3 regions of the Paenibacillus sp. FSL R7-0216 genome follow, and region 2 is predicted to be linked to each of the others. Evidence: a T-box and tRNA genes for the amino acid it is inferred to sense, from the RefSeq annotation. Region 2 holds a T-box; the other regions hold tRNA genes.
The links. A T-box is a leader RNA that pairs with one kind of tRNA and senses whether it is charged. The one in region 2 lies ahead of argS (arginine--tRNA ligase), so its partner is inferred to be a tRNA-Arg.
Positions count from the first base shown of each region.

Region 1: it has a tRNA-Arg gene. The T-box ahead of argS (arginine--tRNA ligase) is inferred to sense a tRNA for this amino acid. The anticodon was not compared.
Region 3: it has a tRNA-Arg gene. The T-box ahead of argS (arginine--tRNA ligase) is inferred to sense a tRNA for this amino acid. The anticodon was not compared.

Region 1 is NZ_CP150222.1:4,392,821-4,399,854, reverse strand. It holds rRNA gene MKZ15_RS20275 (23S ribosomal RNA) at 1-2,167, shown strand, start outside; rRNA gene rrf (5S ribosomal RNA) at 2,226-2,342, shown strand; tRNA gene MKZ15_RS20265 (tRNA-Asn) at 2,348-2,423, shown strand; tRNA gene MKZ15_RS20260 (tRNA-Thr) at 2,427-2,499, shown strand; tRNA gene MKZ15_RS20255 (tRNA-Glu) at 2,511-2,585, shown strand; tRNA gene MKZ15_RS20250 (tRNA-Val) at 2,613-2,688, shown strand; tRNA gene MKZ15_RS20245 (tRNA-Gln) at 2,695-2,769, shown strand; tRNA gene MKZ15_RS20240 (tRNA-Lys) at 2,783-2,858, shown strand; tRNA gene MKZ15_RS20235 (tRNA-Leu) at 2,872-2,955, shown strand; tRNA gene MKZ15_RS20230 (tRNA-Gly) at 2,964-3,038, shown strand; tRNA gene MKZ15_RS20225 (tRNA-Arg) at 3,048-3,124, shown strand; tRNA gene MKZ15_RS20220 (tRNA-Pro) at 3,152-3,228, shown strand; tRNA gene MKZ15_RS20215 (tRNA-Gly) at 3,241-3,314, shown strand; gene ppc (phosphoenolpyruvate carboxylase) at 3,652-6,447, shown strand; gene sigW (RNA polymerase sigma factor SigW) at 6,707-7,034, shown strand, end outside.
Region 2 is NZ_CP150222.1:1,791,308-1,798,341, forward strand. It holds gene MKZ15_RS07900 (ABC transporter ATP-binding protein) at 1-313, shown strand, start outside; gene MKZ15_RS07905 (ABC transporter permease subunit) at 319-1,122, shown strand; gene MKZ15_RS07910 (ABC transporter permease subunit) at 1,161-1,955, shown strand; gene argS (arginine--tRNA ligase) at 2,061-3,929, opposite strand; T-box leader at 3,973-4,193, opposite strand; gene MKZ15_RS07920 (spore germination protein) at 4,322-5,749, shown strand; gene MKZ15_RS07925 (Ger(x)C family spore germination protein) at 5,770-6,987, shown strand.
Region 3 is NZ_CP150222.1:3,869,314-3,876,347, reverse strand. It holds rRNA gene MKZ15_RS17705 (23S ribosomal RNA) at 1-1,951, shown strand, start outside; rRNA gene rrf (5S ribosomal RNA) at 2,010-2,126, shown strand; tRNA gene MKZ15_RS17695 (tRNA-Asn) at 2,132-2,204, shown strand; tRNA gene MKZ15_RS17690 (tRNA-Ser) at 2,271-2,362, shown strand; tRNA gene MKZ15_RS17685 (tRNA-Glu) at 2,380-2,451, shown strand; tRNA gene MKZ15_RS17680 (tRNA-Val) at 2,472-2,547, shown strand; tRNA gene MKZ15_RS17675 (tRNA-Met) at 2,568-2,641, shown strand; tRNA gene MKZ15_RS17670 (tRNA-Asp) at 2,676-2,752, shown strand; tRNA gene MKZ15_RS17665 (tRNA-Lys) at 2,775-2,850, shown strand; tRNA gene MKZ15_RS17660 (tRNA-Gly) at 2,867-2,941, shown strand; tRNA gene MKZ15_RS17655 (tRNA-Arg) at 2,950-3,023, shown strand; tRNA gene MKZ15_RS17650 (tRNA-Leu) at 3,031-3,110, shown strand; gene MKZ15_RS17645 (histidine kinase) at 3,412-5,211, shown strand; gene MKZ15_RS17640 (response regulator transcription factor) at 5,212-6,738, shown strand; gene MKZ15_RS17635 (ABC transporter substrate-binding protein) at 6,946-7,034, shown strand, end outside.

The DNA of each region.
Region 1 (7,034 bases), 2.6 Mb from region 2:
TAACACGCACTGGAGGCCCGAACCCACGTACGTTGAAAAGTGCGGGGATGAGGTGGGGGTAGCGGAGAAATTCCAATCGAACTCGGAGATAGCTGGTTCTCCCCGAAATAGCTTTAGGGCTAGCCTCGGTGGGATAGTCGTGGAGGTAGAGCACTGATTGGGTGCGGGGCCCGCCAAGGGTTACCAAGCTCAGTCAAACTCCGAATGCCACAGACTGATTAACCGGGAGTCAGACAGTGAGTGCTAAGATCCATTGTCAAAAGGGAAACAGCCCAGACCATCAGCTAAGGTCCCCAAGTGTGTGTTAAGTGGGAAAGGATGTGGAGTTGCACAGACAACCAGGATGTTGGCTTAGAAGCAGCCACCATTTAAAGAGTGCGTAATAGCTCACTGGTCGAGTGACTCTGCGCCGAAAATGTAACGGGGCTAAACACACCACCGAAGCTATGGCTAGATGCTTTGCATCTGGGGTAGGGGAGCGTTGTATGTAGGTTGAAGGTGTACCGTAAGGAGCGCTGGACAGCATACAAGTGAGAATGCCGGTATGAGTAACGAAAAGATCAGTGAGAATCTGATCCGCCGAAAGCCTAAGGGTTCCTGAGGAAGGTTCGTCCGCTCAGGGTAAGTCGGGACCTAAGGCGAGGCCGAAAGGCGTAGTCGAAGGACAACAGGTTGAAATTCCTGTACCACCGTAATCCGTTATGAGCGATGGGGTGACGCAGTAGGGTAGTGACGCGAGCTGATGGATGCTCGTCCAAGCAGTGAGGCTGGTGTGTAGGCAAATCCGCACACCGTAAGGCTGGGCTGTGATGGGGAGGGAAAATTATAGTACCGAAGGTCATGATCTCACACTGCCAAGAAAAGCCTCTAGTCAGGAGAAGGTGCCCGTACCGCAAACCGACACAGGTAGGCGAGAAGAGAATTCTAAGGCGCGCGGAAGAACTCTCGTTAAGGAACTCGGCAAAATGACCCCGTAACTTCGGGAGAAGGGGTGCCCCGGTAGAGTGAATAGCTCGAGGGGGCCGCAGTGAAAAGGCCCAAGCGACTGTTTAGCAAAAACACAGGTCTGTGCGAAGCCGCAAGGCGAAGTATACGGGCTGACGCCTGCCCGGTGCTGGAAGGTTAAGGGGAGTGGTTAGGGGTTAAACCCGAAGCTATGAACCGAAGCCCCAGTAAACGGCGGCCGTAACTATAACGGTCCTAAGGTAGCGAAATTCCTTGTCAGGTAAATTCTGACCCGCACGAATGGCGTAACGACTTGGGCGCTGTCTCAACGAGAGATCCGGTGAAATTTTAATACCTGTGAAGATGCAGGTTACCCGCGACAAGACGGAAAGACCCCATGGAGCTTTACTGCAGCTTGATATTGGACTTTGATACGATTTGTACAGGATAGGTGGGAGCCTAGGAAGCCGGAGCGCCAGCTTCGGTGGAGGCGCCGTTGGGATACCACCCTGATCGTATCGGAGTTCTAACCTGGTACCGTGATCCGGTACGGGGACAGTGTCAGGTGGGCAGTTTGACTGGGGCGGTCGCCTCCTAAAGAGTAACGGAGGCGCCCCAAGGTTCCCTCAGAATGGTTGGAAATCATTCGAAGAGTGCAAAGGCAAAAGGGAGCTTGACTGCGAGACTGACAAGTCGAGCAGGGACGAAAGTCGGGCTTAGTGATCCGGTGGTACCGCATGGAAGGGCCATCGCTCAACGGATAAAAGCTACCCTGGGGATAACAGGCTTATCTCCCCCAAGAGTCCACATCGACGGGGAGGTTTGGCACCTCGATGTCGGCTCATCGCATCCTGGGGCTGAAGTAGGTCCCAAGGGTTGGGCTGTTCGCCCATTAAAGCGGTACGCGAGCTGGGTTCAGAACGTCGTGAGACAGTTCGGTCCCTATCTGTCGTGGGCGCAGGAAATTTGAGAGGAGCTGTCCTTAGTACGAGAGGACCGGGATGGACGCACCGCTGGTGCACCAGTTGTTCCGCCAGGAGCATAGCTGGGTAGCTAAGTGCGGACGGGATAAGCGCTGAAAGCATCTAAGCGTGAAGCCCCCCTCAAGATGAGATTTCCCAATTAGTAAGACCCCTTGAAGACGACGAGGTTGATAGGCCTGAGGTGGAAGTGCAGCAATGTATGGAGCTGACAGGTACTAATCGGTCGAGGGCTTATCCAAATATCTAAAACAGCAAATTCGTTTCGTATCCAGTTTTCAAGGATTAAACCTTGAACCGTTTGGTGGCGATGGCGGAGGGGTTCCACACGTACCCATCCCGAACACGACCGTTAAGCCCTCCAGCGCCGATGGTACTTGGACCGAAGGGTCCTGGGAGAGTAGGACGCCGCCAAGCAATATTCCCTGATAGCTCAGTTGGTAGAGCACTCGACTGTTAATCGAGTTGTCACAGGTTCGAGTCCTGTTCGGGGAGCCATATGCTCTCATAGCTCAGTAGGTAGAGTGCATCCATGGTAAGGATGAGGTCACCGGTTCGATCCCGGTTGAGAGCTTCTCTACATAGGGCCCGTTGGTCAAGGGGTTAAGACACCTCCCTTTCACGGAGGTAACAGGGGTTCGAATCCCCTACGGGTCACCATTTCCGTAATATGTAGATCCCAGATATGGAGGCTTAGCTCAGCTGGGAGAGCATCTGCCTTACAAGCAGAGGGTCGGGGGTTCGATCCCCTCAGCCTCCACCATACCATTGGGGATTAGCCAAGCGGTAAGGCAACGGACTTTGACTCCGTCATGCATAGGTTCGAATCCTATATCCCCAGCCACTTTTCTTAGTAAGAGCCATTAGCTCAGTTGGTAGAGCACCTGACTTTTAATCAGGGTGTCGAAGGTTCGAGTCCTTCATGGCTCACCAGTTTCAATTATGTGCGCGTGTGGCGGAATTGGCAGACGCACTAGACTTAGGATCTAGCGTCTTTGACGTGGGGGTTCAAGTCCCTCCACGCGCACCATCTTTAATGCGGACGTGGCTCAGCGGTAGAGCATCGCCTTGCCAAGGCGAGGGTCGCGGGTTCGATTCCCGTCGTCCGCTCCATCTAAATACGCGCCCTTAGCTCAGCTGGATAGAGCGTTTGACTACGAATCAAAAGGTCAGGAGTTCGAATCTCTTAGGGCGCGCCATTTTTTAAATCAATACCACCTTATTAACGGGATGTAGCTCAGCTTGGTAGAGCACCTGGTTTGGGACCAGGGGGTCGCATGTTCGAATCGTGTCATCCCGACCATTTCTTTAAGGTGCGGGTGTAGTTCAATGGTAGAACTCCAGCCTTCCAAGCTGGTAGCGTGGGTTCGATTCCCATCACCCGCTCCATACATAACAGCAACATCATCGGATAAGATGATGTTTTTTGTTATAATTTTAGAGGATTATCTCCTTCCCGGGTATAAAAATTTTCTATCATTAACTTATACCCTTGCATTTTACTGCTTTACCGTGTTAGGGTAAGTGAAGTTGAAATGAATAGCGCTCCACTACGCGCATCACAGCTTCCCAGGATAAAATTTCTTACAAATTAAGTGAAGATTTTCAGGGGAGTTTATTGTATGATGTTAAGAAACGCTTAGCGAACGCCATTTGGTCTAAACGACAAAGATGATGACAATGCGGAATGAAGCTTGCTGCATTAGGGATGAAATGGGGGAGAAACATGACAGAGTTAACGGTTACCGCAGGAAAAGGCAACTCGAATAACTTGCTTCGGCGCGACATTCGTTTTTTGGGCAATATTCTAGGAGAGGTCCTGGTGCATCAGGGCGGCAATGAGCTCTTGGATATTGTCGAGAAGATACGTGAAGCCAGTAAATCCCTGCGGGCTGTATTTTTGCCGGAATTGCATGAAGAATTTAAAGGTATGATCAATTCTTTGGAGCCCGGAATCCGTCATCAGGTGATCCGTGCATTTGCGATCTACTTCCAACTGGTGAATATCGCAGAGCAGAACCACCGGATTCGCCGCAAACGTGACTACGAGCTATCTGCCGGGGAGACCGTTCAGTCCGGCACGATCGAGGCAGCTGTCCGCGATTTGAAGGAGCAGGGCTTTAACTATGCTGAAGCTCAGGAGATCCTGGGAGGCATGTCGCTGGAATTGGTCATGACAGCCCATCCGACGGAAGCGATGCGTCGCGCGATTCTAGACATCCACAAGCGTATCGCTGACGATGTTATGCAGTTGGATAACCCGACACTCACGTTCCGGGAACGGGAGCAACTGCGGGAGAAGCTGCTTAACGAAGTGATTACCCTTTGGCAAACCGATGAGTTGCGTGATCGTAAGCCCACCGTACTGGATGAAGTTAGAAACGGCATGTACTATTTTCATGAAACCTTATTCCATGTATTGCCTGAAGTGTATCAGGAGCTGGAACGCTGTCTGACTAAATACTATCCGGAGCATTATTGGCACGTGCCAACGTATTTGCGCTTCGGTTCCTGGATCGGCGGCGACCGGGACGGCAATCCATCGGTAACCTCGGATGTGACTTGGGAGACGCTGCGGATGCAACGCAAACTTTCGGTTCGCGAGTACCAACGGATTTTGTCCGAGTTGTTCAAGCACCTCAGCTTCAGCACCAGCATTGTAGATGTAACGGACGAACTGATGGCCTCCATTCAACGGGATCGCCTTCAGGTCACTTTGCGCAAAACGCAGCAATGGAACAACGATAAAGAACCGTATCGTATCAAGCTGACGTACATGACGGAGAAACTGCACAATGTTTTGGATGACAGCAAGAGGGATACGCCAGAGCGTTACCCAAGTGTTGAGGCGTTTATCCAGGATCTGAAAATCATCGACCGGAGCTTACGTCATCACTACGCCGACTATGTTGCCGATACCCATATTAAGAAGCTGATTCGTCAGGCAGAGCTGTTTGGCTTCCACACAGCCACGCTCGATATCCGCCAGCACAGCAAAGAACATGAGAACGCCATGACGGAAATTTTGGCGAAGATGAATATCGTGGACAATTATGCCGAACTGGAGGAGCAAGACAAGATTGAGTTGCTGGAACGTTTGTTAAACGACCCGCGGCCACTCACTTCTCCGTATCAGGATTACAGCGAGAATACGAGAGAGTGCCTGGATGTTTACCGCACCGTGTATCTGGCGCAAAAAGAATACGGCCAGCAGTGCATTACCAGCTATCTCATTAGTATGGCGGAGGCGGCCAGTGATATTCTCGAGGTCATGGTCTTCTCGAAAGAGGTGGGCTTATTCCGCAAAGAAGCCGATGGATCGGTCGTATGTACACTGCAAGCTGTTCCGCTGTTTGAAACGATCGACGACTTGCACGCAGCGCCGGGAATCATGCGCCAGCTATTCGGCATGCCGATTTACCGCGAGTCGGTAGCGGCGATGAACGATCTCCAGGAAATCATGCTGGGCTACTCCGACAGCAATAAGGACGGCGGTGTCGTTACGGCGAACTGGGAGCTACGCGTAGCGCTGAAGCAAATTACAGCCGCAGCCCATGAATATGGCGTTAAGCTAAAGTTCTTCCACGGACGCGGCGGCGCGCTTGGGCGTGGCGGTATGCCGCTGAACCGCAGTATCCTCGTGCAACCGCCAGAAACGATTGGCGGAGGTATCAAGATCACCGAGCAAGGCGAAGTGATTTCTTCGCGTTATTCTTTACGCGGTATCGCGTACCGCAGCTTGGAGCAAGCAACCTCGGCCCTGATTACCGCGGCGATTCAAGCGAAGCTCCATCAAGGAACAAGTCCGGAAGAGCAACGTTGGGAAGACATCATGGCGGGCATTTCCGAGAAATCGCTTCATAAGTATCAAGATCTTGTTTTCCGCGAACCGGATTTCTTGAAATTCTTCCGTGAATCGACGCCATTGGTCGAGGTCGGCGAGTTGAATATCGGTTCCCGTCCTTCCAAGCGCAAGAATAGCGATCGGTTTGAGGACCTGCGGGCGATTCCATGGGTGTTTGCCTGGACGCAAAGCCGGTACTTGTTCCCAGCCTGGTACGCAGCGGGGACCGGTCTGATGGACTTCTACCAAAACAACGAAGAGAACCTCAAGGTTCTTCAAAATATGTATCAGCATTTCTCATTCTTCAGAACGGTGGTTGATACACTACAGTTCGCGTTGATCAAAGCAGATCTGGTGATTGCTAAAGAGTATGCGAAAATGTGCTCGGATGACGAGGTTAAGGATCGCATCCTCAGCCAAATTGAAGCGGAGTTCCGCTTGACTCGGGAAATGGTGTTGAAAATCACCGGCATTACCGAGATCCTCGATAACATACCTGGGCTGCAAGAATCTATCCGCTTGCGTAACCCATATGTCGATCCGCTTAGCTATTTGCAGGTACAGCTCTTGACGGAGCTGCGCACGGCGCGAGACCAAGGTCAGGATGATGCCGAACTGCTGCGTGAAGTGTTGCTTACGATTAACGGAATTGCCGCAGGTCTCCGGAATACGGGTTGATACCTGCAGATTTATCGACAGGAAAGTCAAAACGGGCCTTCTCTACGAGGAGGTCCGTTTTTTTGCATTCCGCTTTTGCTGAATGTATTGCATTTTGTGAAAAGTTGCTTTAACATTTGAATGAAGTGCCGACGACTGGAAGTACCCTTTAAATTGTCATAAAGTCAGGTTACTAAAGGGACGAATAGCCGGACAGGCAGGGTATAAGTATATAAGGATATCATGTACCTGAGCCCTTCCAACCGATTTGGGGGAAAATATGGTGGTGGAACATTTTGATGCAAGACTGGTGAAGCTGGCCCGCAAAGGAGATCAGGGCGCCTTCGCCGAACTTGTTGATCTATATAAGGATAAGCTTTATCATCTCGCATACCGGATGTTGTCGAATCGTCACGAGGCGGAGGATGTCGTACAGGAGACGTTCTTAAGGGTGCACAAAAATTGGAGCCGATACGACGACAAGCAGAAGTTCTCCACGTGGATTTACCGGATTGCGACCAACTTATGCATCGATCGGCTGCGGAAGCGGAAGCCAAGTTATTATCTGGATGCCGAAATGAACGATCAGGAGGGCATGGACGGATACA
Region 2 (7,034 bases):
AGTGCAGAAGATGTGCAGCCGCGTCGCCTTCATTAAGGAAGGGCGGATCATCAAACAAGAGAAGATAAGCGACCTGCAGGACAACAGTTACAAGAAAGTTAGCTTGGAGGCAAAGTTCGCGATCGATCCGACTGCTTTCCAAATGGACGGTGTCAGTAATCTTGAGTTGAAAAGCTCTGCGGCCAGCTTCATCTTCAAAGGCAACCTTAACGCGATGATGCAAAGAATTGCCGAGGTTGAACTGACCAACATCTCTATCGTGGAGCCTGATTTGGAGGAAATCTTCATGCATTACTATGTGAAGGAGGAATAGCTGCCATGAATATGGTACTGCATGAACTGAAATCAATGAGGAAATCGGCGATTGTTTGGACCTGCGCAATGATCGCCTTGGCTGCGCTCTACTTGTCCATTTATCCCAGCGTAGCGAGCGATGCGTTGGATTTCAAAAAGCTGCTCGGCAGTTACCCGGAATCCGTTCAGGCCATGCTGGGCATTGATTTGGATACGGTCACCTCGATCTTGGGGCTATATTCCATGATTTTCTCCTTTATCGCTTTATGTGGTGCGATCCAGGCAATGAACCTTGGTGTATCGATTCTGACCAAGGAGTCGAGGGAGAGAACAGCGGATTTTCTACTGGTCAAACCCGTGTCGCGAGCGCAAGTCGTCAACTCCAAACTGTTGGCAGCTTTGCTGATCTTGGCGGCGATGGATATCGTCTTCTACGCGGCAACGTCGCTTATCGCTAACGGAGTCAAAATAGAGGATTTCAGCCAAAAGCTATTTTTGATGATCAATTTGACTCTACTTTTTGTTCAGCTCATGTTCCTGGCGATCGGCATGGCGTCCTCCGTGTTTTTTACCAAACTCCGGAGCGTCCTTCCGTTATCGCTGGGCGTTGTGTTCGGATTATATTTGATTGGCGCCTTGCTCGCGACCGGGGAGGACAAAGAGGTTTTACGTTTTGTCTCGCCCTTTAAATATTTCGAGCCTTCCTACATTCTGGCCCATGCCGGTTACGAGACGCCTTACCTAATCGCCGGCTCCGTTATTGTTGTGGTTGCGATGGCGTTGAGTTACGCGGTATACCTGAAAAAAGATATCCATGCCGTCAGCTAAAAACTGCGCTTTGGACTCGATCGAACGGAGGAGTTGCGATGAATATATTCAGAAGGGAACTCAAGGCGCACCGGAAGGGCCTGATCATCTGGGGCGTGTGCCTGTTCTTGCTGGTCGTCAGCGGGATGAGCAAGTATTCGGCCTATTCTGCCGGCGGCGCGAGCAGCGAGGTATTTGATGCCTTACCGCAAACGATGAAGGCGTTGCTTGGAATCGGGTCGTTTGATGTCACGCAAATGAGCGGATTCTTTGCCATGTTATTTTTGTATATCGAGCTGACAGTGGCTATTCATGCGGTGCTGCTGGGGAGCGGGATCATCGCCAAAGAGGAACGGGATAAAACGGTCGAATTCCTTATGGCGAAGCCGGTGTCGCGGGGAAACGTCATTACGGCCAAACTGCTGGCCGCTTTGGTCCAAGTGGTGATTCTGAATCTCGTCACCCTGGTCTCCTCGCTCGTGATGGTCTCCGCCTACAATAAAGGAGAGGCCATCACAGGGGAAATCCTGCAATTCATGACCAGCTTGTTGCTGGTTCAGTTCATCTTCCTATCGATGGGAACGGCACTTTCAGCCTTGTTGAAACGGCCTAAAACTGCGGGCTCCATTGCCACAGGGATCCTGCTGGGATGCTTCGTCATTTCCAAAATCACCGACTTGACAGACGAACTGGATGCTTTAAACGTGCTCTCTCCCTTTAAGTACTTCAGCTATGAACGCATCGTAAAGGGAGAAGGGATTCATGCAGGGATTGCCGCTCTATCCGTCATTTTGGTGGCGGTGCTGGTCTTTGCCACTTATTCGGCATATCGCAAAAGAGAATTAAACGTTTAAACGTTGCACGGCAGAGGCAGACCTCTGCCCATGAAGCGGCGCGGCCGGATAATCGGCCGCGCCGCTTCGGGATCGGTTGGTCCGTTTCGCCGATGTTCTTGCCGTTTACATGCGATCCGGGGCCGGCAACCCTATCACATCCAGTACATCGGCAATTGTATTCTTAAAATTGGCAGTGAGCCATAGCCGGAACGGTTGCCGATTCGGCTCGGCCTTCAGAATTGGACAAGCCGTATAAAAATGATTAAACAAGGTGGCGAGCTCATAGGCAAAATGGCAGATCGGCGTAGGGGACAGTTCCTCGCAAGCCGCACTCAGCGTATCCGGCCAAGCCGCGATCTGCCTAAGCAAGGCATGTTCAGCCCGTTCCAACGGGGTGAAGTCTTCCGGGAGCGACTCCCTTCGCAGGAGCCCGTTTGCTTGGGCTTTGGTCAGGATGCCAGCGGCTCTGGCATGGGCGTACATCAGATATACGCCGGTATTGCCTGTCGTCTCCGTAGCCTGTTGAATATCAAACACCACTTCGGTAGGTAATGCGAACCGCAGTAAGTAGTAACGGATTGCTGCAGCCGCGATCAAGCGGCTGGACAACCCCTCGGGATCGGAGCGCTTGCTTTCGATTTGCGCTTCCATGAGGCACAGCAAATCGGACACTTTGATACCGATTCCTTGTCGTCCGGACATGGCGTATGCGGTTTTGCCGTCGGAGGTGTCGATACTCAAATCCCTTGCCGCACCAGGGCTTAGTGAAACAACGCCATAGCCGACGTGGCGCAGGTTCTTCGCCGAAGCTTCAAATCCCAGGACCTCCAGTGCTTGCTTTACCATCGCCTGCGGGTACTCCTGCCTGCGGTCGATCACGTTCACCACGAGGTCTGCTTTGCCGTAATCGGCGGCGATCCCTTCTGCATGCGTGGACCATAGCCCATCCGCAAACCCTTTATACCGAAAATCGTTCGTCAGCAAACCGAACTTCCAGAGATGGTACGCGATATCCTTGGCTGTGTAGGTCAAAATTCCATTAGACCGAACGAGAACCTTATCGGCTTGATGTTCGGTATCGGGCTCCGCTTCTGAATCGGGCACCGGCTGTTTCAGCACCCAGCAGCCTTCCAGCTTCCCGGACGTTTCCCTTTGAAACTGCTCGGTTTGCTGAAGCAACCGAAAGGCCGAATCCCAAAACCCTTCCCGGACGATACGGCTCTCCCACACCAGCAAGTCGTAATCAATCCCGAAAGACTTCATTTCTTCCAGATGCTCACAAACGATGCGCTCCGCCGTAAGTATACCGATCCAAGCCACATTTCCGTCCCCGTCTTCCAACGCCCGTAGCACTCGAGTTCTTTGCTTCAGAAGCGCGGGATTTTGCTCGTATTCCTTGTTTGTACGAGCATAAAGTTCCCAGCAGTAATCGCCGAACCTCAGATGCTCCGCTTGATGATTGACGTTCAGCAGCCCCACGACGGTATCGGCTAATTGATTACCCAAATCGTCAATATAATTATGAACCTCAACCCGATACCCGGCTTTTTTCAACAATCGTGCCAACGAGTCACCGATACAGGCGTTCCTCAGGTGACCGATGTGAGCCGATTTGTTCGGATTGATGGAGGTATGCTCAATAACGACTTTTCCTCCGCCCGCATCTGAGAGGCGAAAGTCCTTGCGAACCCATACGTTCCAATCGATATGGAAGTTCAGAAACCCCGGCGGTGCGGTTTCGATCCGGTGCAACAGACCTTCTATCCGGCCCGACTCCTCCAGCTCGTTTTTCAGAAGCGCAGCGATTTGCAGCGGCGGCAGACGCAGCGTCCGGGCCAGTTGCATCGCGATGTTCGTCGAATAATCACCGTGTTCCGGACGAGCGGGGCGCTCGATGACAACATTCGGAAGCTCATCGGAGATATGCCCAAGCCTTGCTGAAACGCGCTGCACGGATGCTTCAATGTGTTTTTTCATCCACCTACTGTTCATGGGATTCCCCTCCATAGGAAATAAAATAAGCCTCCGTCTCATTCAAAGAGACGAAGGCTTGCGCGCTCGCGGTACCACTCTTGTTGTTAAACTCCATGTTTAACCACTCTAGGGATAACGGCCTGTTTGCCGTGGTTGCCTACCTCGTATACGTTCAGCAACCATTCTCATGGGTCCGCTTCGCTGTATGCCCTGTACCGGCTTCCACCCTCCCGGCTCGCTAGGACTAGAACCAACAGCTACTCTCCCAATCGTCGAATTTGGGTTATTTTGTAATAGTATATCCGGCATTTTCCGAAAGTCAACCCTCGAATGCTCCTTCCGGCCCGAGTAGGAGATGAAAAAAATGGTAATACTTTTACTACTTCACCAGAACAAAGGGGCTAGCGAACATGCATCAAACGGTCGAGTTCTTCGAAACGTTGCAAAAAAACCTGGAAGGACTTCGTGAACTTCTTGGTAACAGTTCGGATGTTGTGTTTCGCCAGCTTTTGCCATCCGGGCATACGCAAGTCGCTATAGTTTATATCGAAGGGTTAATCGACAGTCAACGCTTGCAACAGGATGTGATACGTCCGATTCTGGAAGCCTCTTCCGACGAGAAGGCGACGCCATCACGGCTCAAGGATACGGTCTTAAACGTAGGTAGCCTTAGCTCAGTGACCACTTATGAGGATACGTGTGACGGATTGTTATCTGGCCAAGCATTGATCCTCATCGATGGGTATGCCGAAGGCGTGCTAGTTTCGGTTCCCGGGTTAGAGGAACGTGCGATTGCCGAATCGAAGGCGCATCCGATTATCCGAGGGCCTCAGGACTCATTTACGGAGGCGATACGCACGAATACCTCCTTGGTACGTCACAGGGTGAAGGATGCAAGGGTTCGCGTACATTCGATTCAGGCAGGCGGTAAAACCAAAACGGATTTAGCTCTTATGTACATGCACGGATTAGCGGATCAACAGCTCGTGAGTGAACTTATTAATAGACTGAGCAACCTCCGGGTTGATCGTGTTCTGGAGGGCGAGTACATCGAGGAAACGCTGAACAAGGACAATACGCTTACGATTTTCCCTATGATGTACAACACGGATCGTCCTGATACGATCGCGGCGGGTGTATTGGAAGGCCGAATTGCCCTCTTTATTGACGGAACCCCATTCGTTCTCCTAGCACCAACCTTGTTCGTCGATTTTCTTCAATCCGCCGAGGATAATTATCAATCGTATCTATACGGGAGCGTTACCCGGTTACTGCGCTATTTATGCCTGTTGATTTGCTTATTAGCTCCTGCCCTGTATATCGCGTTGACTACCTATCATCAGGATTTAATTCCTACGGTGTTGTTATTGAATTTGATGGCACAACGTGAAGGGGTCCCGTTTCCGGCCTTCCTCGAAGCGCTGATCATGGAAGTGGTGTTTGAAATCTTGCGGGAAGCCGGGCTACGGATGCCGAGAACGATTGGACAAGCCGTGTCCATCGTCGGTTCGATCGTGATTGGACAAGCCGCAGTCGAAGCGGGCATCGTTTCTACCGTCATGGTTGTTGTGGTTGCAATAACTGCGATTTCCAGTTTCGCCATTCCGTCGTATTCCATGTCGATCCCGATCCGGATGCTGCGTTTCGGGTTCATGGCGATCGCATCAACTCTTGGAATTTATGGGTTGACTGTCGCTTTTATCATGCTTGTCGTGCATTTAAGCGGGCTCCACTCCTTTGGCATTCCTTATTTATCGCCCTTCGCCCCCTTCAAGTCGCGAAAGCAAGCGGATGCCATTCTCCGTTTCCCCTATCATTCTGGAACCAAAGGACCGTAGAAACCAAGGAGATGATCCCCGTGTGTCGTCAGGGAAAACGATTTGTTCTCTTCCCCATATCCCTCGCGTTGATCGTGCTGCTCTCAGGTTGTTGGAACCACAATGAATTAAATGAACTCTCTATCGTGTTAGCCATCGGGATCGATAAAATGGATGATCACCATTATGAGGTCAGCTTCCAGGTCGTTGATCCCAATCAGATGTCACGGACCCGATCGTCCGATCGTACGCCTACGTCCATACTTTCGGTACGTGCGGAATCCATCAGTGAGGCCTTGCGAAAAACGGCGGGCATGTCATCACGGAAATTATATACGTCCCATCTGCAAATTTTGTTCTTGGATGAGGCCACGGCCAAGCAAGGGATTAATGAGCCGATGGACTGGCTGCTGCGCGACTATGAAATACGGCCTGTCTTTGACCTGGTTATTGTCAGGGACCATACGGCAAAAGACGCGTTATCCTTCGTGACCTCCACGGAACTTCTTCCTGCCCTGGATATGCATAAGGCATTAAAGTTGTCCTACAAAAGCTGGGCCCCGACAGTATACAGCCGGGCTAAGGATTTCCTGGAGAGTTTAAGCAAGGACGGGATCGAACCTGTTATTACCGGATTACAGCTGGGCAGTCAGATCGATAGGGCGCAAACGATGGATAATGTAAAGAAATCCACGCAGCATGCGAACTATTATTATAGCGGCATAGGTGTTTTTCAGGAGGATCACCTGGTTGGGTGGATGAATGAATCGGAAAGTCGAGCCTATAACTATTTGACGAATCATGTGGTCAGCAGTGTTAATAAAATCGATTGTCCGGATTCGAACTTCCAATATACGCTGGAAATCATTGATGCGAACGCGAATCTTCAACCAAGGGTCGTCAACGACAATCCGGTCCTTGAGGCTTCGATCAAAATCGTCAGCAATATTCACGAGATGGGCTGCAATAACATCGATCTCAAGAAAGAAGATGACCTGTTGAAGCTACAGAAACTAGCTGCAGACCAGTTTGTGGACACCTTAAATCTTGGAATACAGAAAGCGCAATCGCTGGGCGCGGACATCTTTGGGTTCGGCGAAGCTTTTCATCGGGCTTATCCGGCAAAATGGCACGAATGGAAAGGCGATTGGGACAGGCGGTTTCAAGAAATGGATGTTACCGTGAGCGTGAATATGGAAATACAGCGAAACGGGAAAATCATCAGTCCCTTCGGGATGAAGCAGAATAAACAGGAGTGAGGAAAAACGTGCTTTACGCCATTTTATTCGCGTCTGTGGCTATATCG
Region 3 (7,034 bases), 2.1 Mb from region 2:
TTATTATCCGGGAGTCAGACAGTGAGTGCTAAGATCCATTGTCAAAAGGGAAACAGCCCAGACCATCAGCTAAGGTCCCCAAGTGTGTGTTAAGTGGGAAAGGATGTGGAGTTGCACAGACAACCAGGATGTTGGCTTAGAAGCAGCCACCATTTAAAGAGTGCGTAATAGCTCACTGGTCGAGTGACTCTGCGCCGAAAATGTAACGGGGCTAAACACACCACCGAAGCTATGGCTAGATGCTTTGCATCTGGGGTAGGGGAGCGTTGTATGTAGGTAGAAGGTGTACCGTAAGGAGCGCTGGACAGCATACAAGTGAGAATGCCGGTATGAGTAACGAAAAGATCAGTGAGAATCTGATCCGCCGAAAGCCTAAGGGTTCCTGAGGAAGGTTCGTCCGCTCAGGGTAAGTCGGGACCTAAGGCGAGGCCGAAAGGCGTAGTCGAAGGACAACAGGTTGAAATTCCTGTACCACCGTAATCCGTTATGAGCGATGGGGTGACGCAGTAGGGTAGTGACGCGAGCTGATGGATGCTCGTCCAAGCAGTGAGGCTGGTGTGTAGGCAAATCCGCACACCGTAAGGCTGGGCTGTGATGGGGAGGGAAAATTATAGTACCGAAGGTCATGATCTCACACTGCCAAGAAAAGCCTCTAGTCAGGAGAAGGTGCCCGTACCGCAAACCGACACAGGTAGGCGAGAAGAGAATTCTAAGGCGCGCGGAAGAACTCTCGTTAAGGAACTCGGCAAAATGACCCCGTAACTTCGGGAGAAGGGGTGCCCCGGTAGAGTGAATAGCTCGAGGGGGCCGCAGTGAAAAGGCCCAAGCGACTGTTTAGCAAAAACACAGGTCTGTGCGAAGCCGCAAGGCGAAGTATACGGGCTGACGCCTGCCCGGTGCTGGAAGGTTAAGGGGAGTGGTTAGGGGTTAAACCCGAAGCTATGAACCGAAGCCCCAGTAAACGGCGGCCGTAACTATAACGGTCCTAAGGTAGCGAAATTCCTTGTCAGGTAAATTCTGACCCGCACGAATGGCGTAACGACTTGGGCGCTGTCTCAACGAGAGATCCGGTGAAATTTTAATACCTGTGAAGATGCAGGTTACCCGCGACAAGACGGAAAGACCCCATGGAGCTTTACTGCAGCTTGATATTGGACTTTGATACGATTTGTACAGGATAGGTGGGAGCCTAGGAAGCCGGAGCGCCAGCTTCGGTGGAGGCGCCGTTGGGATACCACCCTGATCGTATCGGAGTTCTAACCTGGTACCGTGATCCGGTACGGGGACAGTGTCAGGTGGGCAGTTTGACTGGGGCGGTCGCCTCCTAAAGAGTAACGGAGGCGCCCCAAGGTTCCCTCAGAATGGTTGGAAATCATTCGAAGAGTGCAAAGGCAAAAGGGAGCTTGACTGCGAGACTGACAAGTCGAGCAGGGACGAAAGTCGGGCTTAGTGATCCGGTGGTACCGCATGGAAGGGCCATCGCTCAACGGATAAAAGCTACCCTGGGGATAACAGGCTTATCTCCCCCAAGAGTCCACATCGACGGGGAGGTTTGGCACCTCGATGTCGGCTCATCGCATCCTGGGGCTGAAGTAGGTCCCAAGGGTTGGGCTGTTCGCCCATTAAAGCGGTACGCGAGCTGGGTTCAGAACGTCGTGAGACAGTTCGGTCCCTATCTGTCGTGGGCGCAGGAAATTTGAGAGGAGCTGTCCTTAGTACGAGAGGACCGGGATGGACGCACCGCTGGTGCACCAGTTGTTCCGCCAGGAGCACAGCTGGGTAGCTAAGTGCGGACGGGATAAGCGCTGAAAGCATCTAAGCGTGAAGCCCCCTCAAGATGAGATTTCCCAATTAGTAAGACCCCTTGAAGACGACGAGGTTGATAGGCCTGAGGTGGAAGTGCAGCAATGTATGGAGCTGACAGGTACTAATCGGTCGAGGGCTTATCCAAATATCTAAAACAGCAAATTCGTTTCGTATCCAGTTTTCAAGGATTAAACCTTGAACCGTTTGGTGGCGATGGCGGAGGGGTTCCACACGTACCCATCCCGAACACGACCGTTAAGCCCTCCAGCGCCGATGGTACTTGGACCGAAGGGTCCTGGGAGAGTAGGACGCCGCCAAGCAATATTCCCTGATAGCTCAGTTGGTAGAGCACTCGACTGTTAATCGAGTTGTCACAGGTTCGAGTCCTGTTCGGGGAGTCCATCCTGGAAGGAAGCATGTATGCATTTCATATTTGCTTCTCTTCTGGGGAAACCAACTCATATGGAGAGGTGTCCGAGTTGGCCGAAGGAGCACGATTGGAAATCGTGTAGGCGTCACAAGCGTCTCGAGGGTTCGAATCCCTCTCTCTCCGCCAGCAAGGACTTTGTTTGTGGCCCGTTGGTCAAGGGGTTAAGACACCTCCCTTTCACGGAGGTAACAGGGGTTCGAATCCCCTACGGGTCATTCTTTATCGTCCCAGATATGGAGGCTTAGCTCAGCTGGGAGAGCATCTGCCTTACAAGCAGAGGGTCGGGGGTTCGATCCCCTCAGCCTCCACCATATCGATTCTCTTTTACTGACGCGGGGTGGAGCAGCCCGGTAGCTCGTCGGGCTCATAACCCGAAGGCCGCAGGTTCAAATCCTGCCCCCGCAATTATCCTCGCAAGAGGATGGCATGATCCAAGTGTGGAGCCGTGGTGTAGAGGCCTAACATGCCTGCCTGTCACGCAGGAGACCGCGGGTTCGAATCCCGTCGGCTCCGCCATTATTTTATGCCTTCTTTGTACGAGCCATTAGCTCAGTTGGTAGAGCACCTGACTTTTAATCAGGGTGTCGAAGGTTCGAGTCCTTCATGGCTCACCAGTTTCATATTCTTTATGCGGACGTGGCTCAGCGGTAGAGCATCGCCTTGCCAAGGCGAGGGTCGCGGGTTCGATTCCCGTCGTCCGCTCCATCTAATACGCGCCCTTAGCTCAGCTGGATAGAGCGTTTGACTACGAATCAAAAGGTCAGGAGTTCGAATCTCTTAGGGCGCGTTTCCTTGCCGGTGTGGCGGAATTGGCAGACGCGCGCGACTCAAAATCGTGAGGGAAACCGTGGGGGTTCGAGTCCCTTCACCGGCATCAAACCAAACAGATTTATAAATTCACGCTAATGTGATATTTATAAATCTGTTTTTTTATTTTGCCTTTTTTCATGTTCCAAGCAATGTTTCTTCAGAAGGTGAATCGAATCATCCCCTCCCCATTTCTCCAAATCAGACAATGGCCATCCGGAGAGTGGAGGGTGCCCGCCCACTCCTTATCAGACTTTTCTTTATTGAAAAATCAAATCGTACAAGCATATAATGAAGACTCAAAGCAGATCAGGTCGTTATGGGTCAGGCTTGGATGAAATCGTAAATGATTACAGGGGGAAGCTGCTTTGTTAAGTAGTTGGTATCAGACTTTTATTAAAGACAAGACGCTCTCGAAGATGGTGGTTATATATAGTCTGATAGCCATCGTTACTGTGATAGGCATCGCCCAAGCGATCTTTAGGAGCATGTTGGATTCGGCCGTGCAAAGTCAGATGGAAATCCAACGCAGAGCCTTGGACAGTATAAATGACTACGTGCAGAAAAATGTGGACTATGTGGAGCAGATTACAAACGAAATATATAGTCAATCAGCGCTTGCGGATAATGTGTCTTTTTTTCTCATGCACAACTACAACGAATATGTGAACTACAGATTGGAGAAACTCACCGGTTCCGGCGCCTCATACTGGGATGCCGCGAGTTTCTTTGTTAGGAAAATGGATGCCAATCCTGCGATTAAAGAGCTTATTCTTTATGGGGAGGATAGTCAGCAAGTATACGATTTCTGGCATGGGCGATTGAAGTCCTATCAAGTAAACGCCGAGAAGTCCTATGTGCCTGGAGCCATCATGAATGAATCCGCTCGAATCTCTGTTCCTAATCTATGGCTTGAAAAGCTCGTCGATAAGAACCAGGAGCGGATGTACACGGCGCGTACGAACATCACAAACCGGTATAATCTAAAGACGGTTGGACATCTGCTGGTATACTATGATTCCGACCAAATCGGCTCAGCCATAGCCCCATACGAAAATAAGCTTAAAGGTAATTTATTGGTGCTCACCCCAAAGGGCAAGGTGATTTATGATCGGTCCGGCCAATATTATAACGAACCGTATCCATATGGCGAGCAAGTTCTATCTTACAATGGTTCGGCCATTTTGAAGGAAAATTCATGGATTAGCGCTGTCCAAAATAATAATGGTTACATTGTGCTAAGTGTCGTTCCCAAGGCGGAAATCAATGCCGGATTAGTGGATATTCAGCGAACTATTGTGATTTTGAGCATGGCTTGCATACTTGTCATCATTTTGATTCCCTTTGGATTCGTGATGAATTATACCAAACAGATGCATCTGATTATCCATTCAATGCGCATTGTTGAAACAGGGGAATTGAGCGTTCGCATTCCCGTTAAAAGGAAGGATGAATTAGGGCTGATCGCAGGCAGTTTCAACCAAATGCTGAATAAACTTACCCACCATATTAACCGTAGTTATAAGGCGGAAGCAGAGCAAAGCCGGGCGGAAATGACCGCGCTTCAGGCTCGCGTGAACCCGCATTTCTTGTTCAATACACTGGAAGTCATCCGAATGAGAGCCGTCTCGTTGGGCGTAACGGAAGTAGGGGACATGGTCTACAATCTGGCGAACTTATTTCGGAATCTAGTCGAGGAAGAGATGTTTGTAAGCCTTCAGCAAGAGATGGAGAACAGCAGGATGTATCTGGAATTGTTCAAGTCTCGTTACCAGGATAATTTCAGCTATGAGATCCGATTGGACCCTCGAACGGCGGACCATTGCATTGTAAAGTTGTCGCTACAGGTCATCATTGAGAACTTTATCGTTCACGGTTTGCGCGACGACGATATCATCAACCGCATTGAGGTGAGTTCCGAACTAAAGGACGAATTTGTATCAATTGTTGTCAGCGACAATGGAGTAGGGATGAGCGAGGAGAGGTTAAATGCAATCCGACAATCTTTGTCACAACCTGATTCAGGCAGCAAATCCTTCGGACTTCGTAGTGTATACCAACGGCTGATTTATATCTATGGCGATGAATGTACCATGAATTTGGACAGCAGGTATGGCGAAGGAACAACGGTAATAATCAGTATGCCTTACGTGAAGGGAGATTTATAGGTGTACAAAGTTCTTCTTGTAGATGATGAGAAATATATTCTTGAAGGTCTAAGCAGCTTAATCGATTGGGGAGCAATGGGACTGGAAATCGTGGGAATGGCAAAGGGAGGAAGGAAAGCCCTTGAACTGCTTGCCACCACGAAAGTGGATGTTTTGATTACGGATATCTCCATGCCGGGAATGAACGGGTTGGAGTTAATCCGCAAGGCACGTCAAGACGATGATCAACTCAAGGTCATCATTTTGAGTGGTTACAATGAATTCGACTATCTCAAGGAAGGGATGAGTCTGGGCATTGAGAATTATCTCTTGAAGCCGGTCAATGTGTCTGAACTCACCCAAACTTTGAGCACGCTCATGGACAAGTTGGAGGCTGCTAGACCCAATTACGATGATTTAAATGACATTTACATTATCAGAAATAACACCCTTCATCGCTGGATGACCAGGCAAATCGCGGCAGCTGAGTGGAAAGAGCGCTGTAAGCTGCTTCAGCTTGGCCCTACTCGCCAATACAGATTGGCCGCAGTTGCCAGGAAGGGAGACTATGCAGACCGGTTATTTGATGAATTGGACGAGACGAAGGGCAATCAAGCCCCGTGGGTCTACCGCGATCTTGATGGGGATGTGGCCATCATATTTCAGTCGGACAATGAGGGAGGGTTGAGCGAGTTTGCCCAAAGGTTTCTGCAAGAGTGGTGCTCGAGAGTTGGACAGGAAGAGCGAAACGATATCCGGATCGGACTTGGACGAGTCGAGGCTACGGAGGACTCTGATTCTCTGAGCTATGACGAGGCGAAACAGGCATTGGATTATTTCCTGCTGTTTCCCAGAGAAACGATTTTCCAATATGAGAAAATGAACATGTCTAAAGTGTTGATACGTTCGGAAAGCAGCATCAGCTGGGAACAGTATATCCAATTGCTTCATACCCGGGACGCCGATAGACTGAAAGACGTGATTCAAGAAGATTTTGTCAAGCTGCAGCAACAGGAGGGCATGACGCCTCGGCACTTATGGAGAATTGCCGCTGAGGTTATGATCCGCCTTAAGCTGGCTGTGGAAGAAGTAAGACCTGCGGATCCTGCGCTGGAGGAGAAGTTTTCCGATCATCTAGATCTTCTTCATAACACAGTAGAATGGGCAGGATTTATGGAAATACTGAGAAATATGGCGCAAATGTCAGTGGACACGTTACAGGCGGCCAATTACAGCCCTGTGATCCAGCAAGTATTAAAGCTGGTGAAAGATACGTATACCGAGAACTGGACACTCATGCAGTTGGGGGATCGGTTTCACACGCATCCTGTCTACTTGGGCCAACTGTTCCGCAAGGAAACAGGTGTGAGCTTTGCCGGATACGTGAACCGCTACCGAATTGAGCAGGCGAAGAGATTACTGCGAGAAACGAACCTGAAGGTCAATCAAGTGGCTCGTGAAGTCGGATATTGGGAAGTTGCTTATTTTTATAGGCAGTTCCGAAAATATGTCGGGGTCTCACCAATGGAATATAAATCACTCGTATGAAAACGGGTGAGCAACGAAACGCCGTTATCGTCGATAGATAAACGGCGTTTTTATTATGAAGTGCTGCTATGCTCCGAGGGGTATCGCACCTTTCTTTAGTTTGGTTAAGGTATCTTAGTTTTGTCTGCTGTTGGAACGGACGGTTTTTTGATAGCCTGAAAATGTAAGAGTAAAGCGGTTTCAAAACAAAAGGGAGGTTAACGCAAGATGAAAAAGAATTTCAAACTAACTCTGATTTTGGTCCTCGTATTGGCATGTACGACAATCTTGTCGGCCTGCGGCGGAACGGGCAAAGA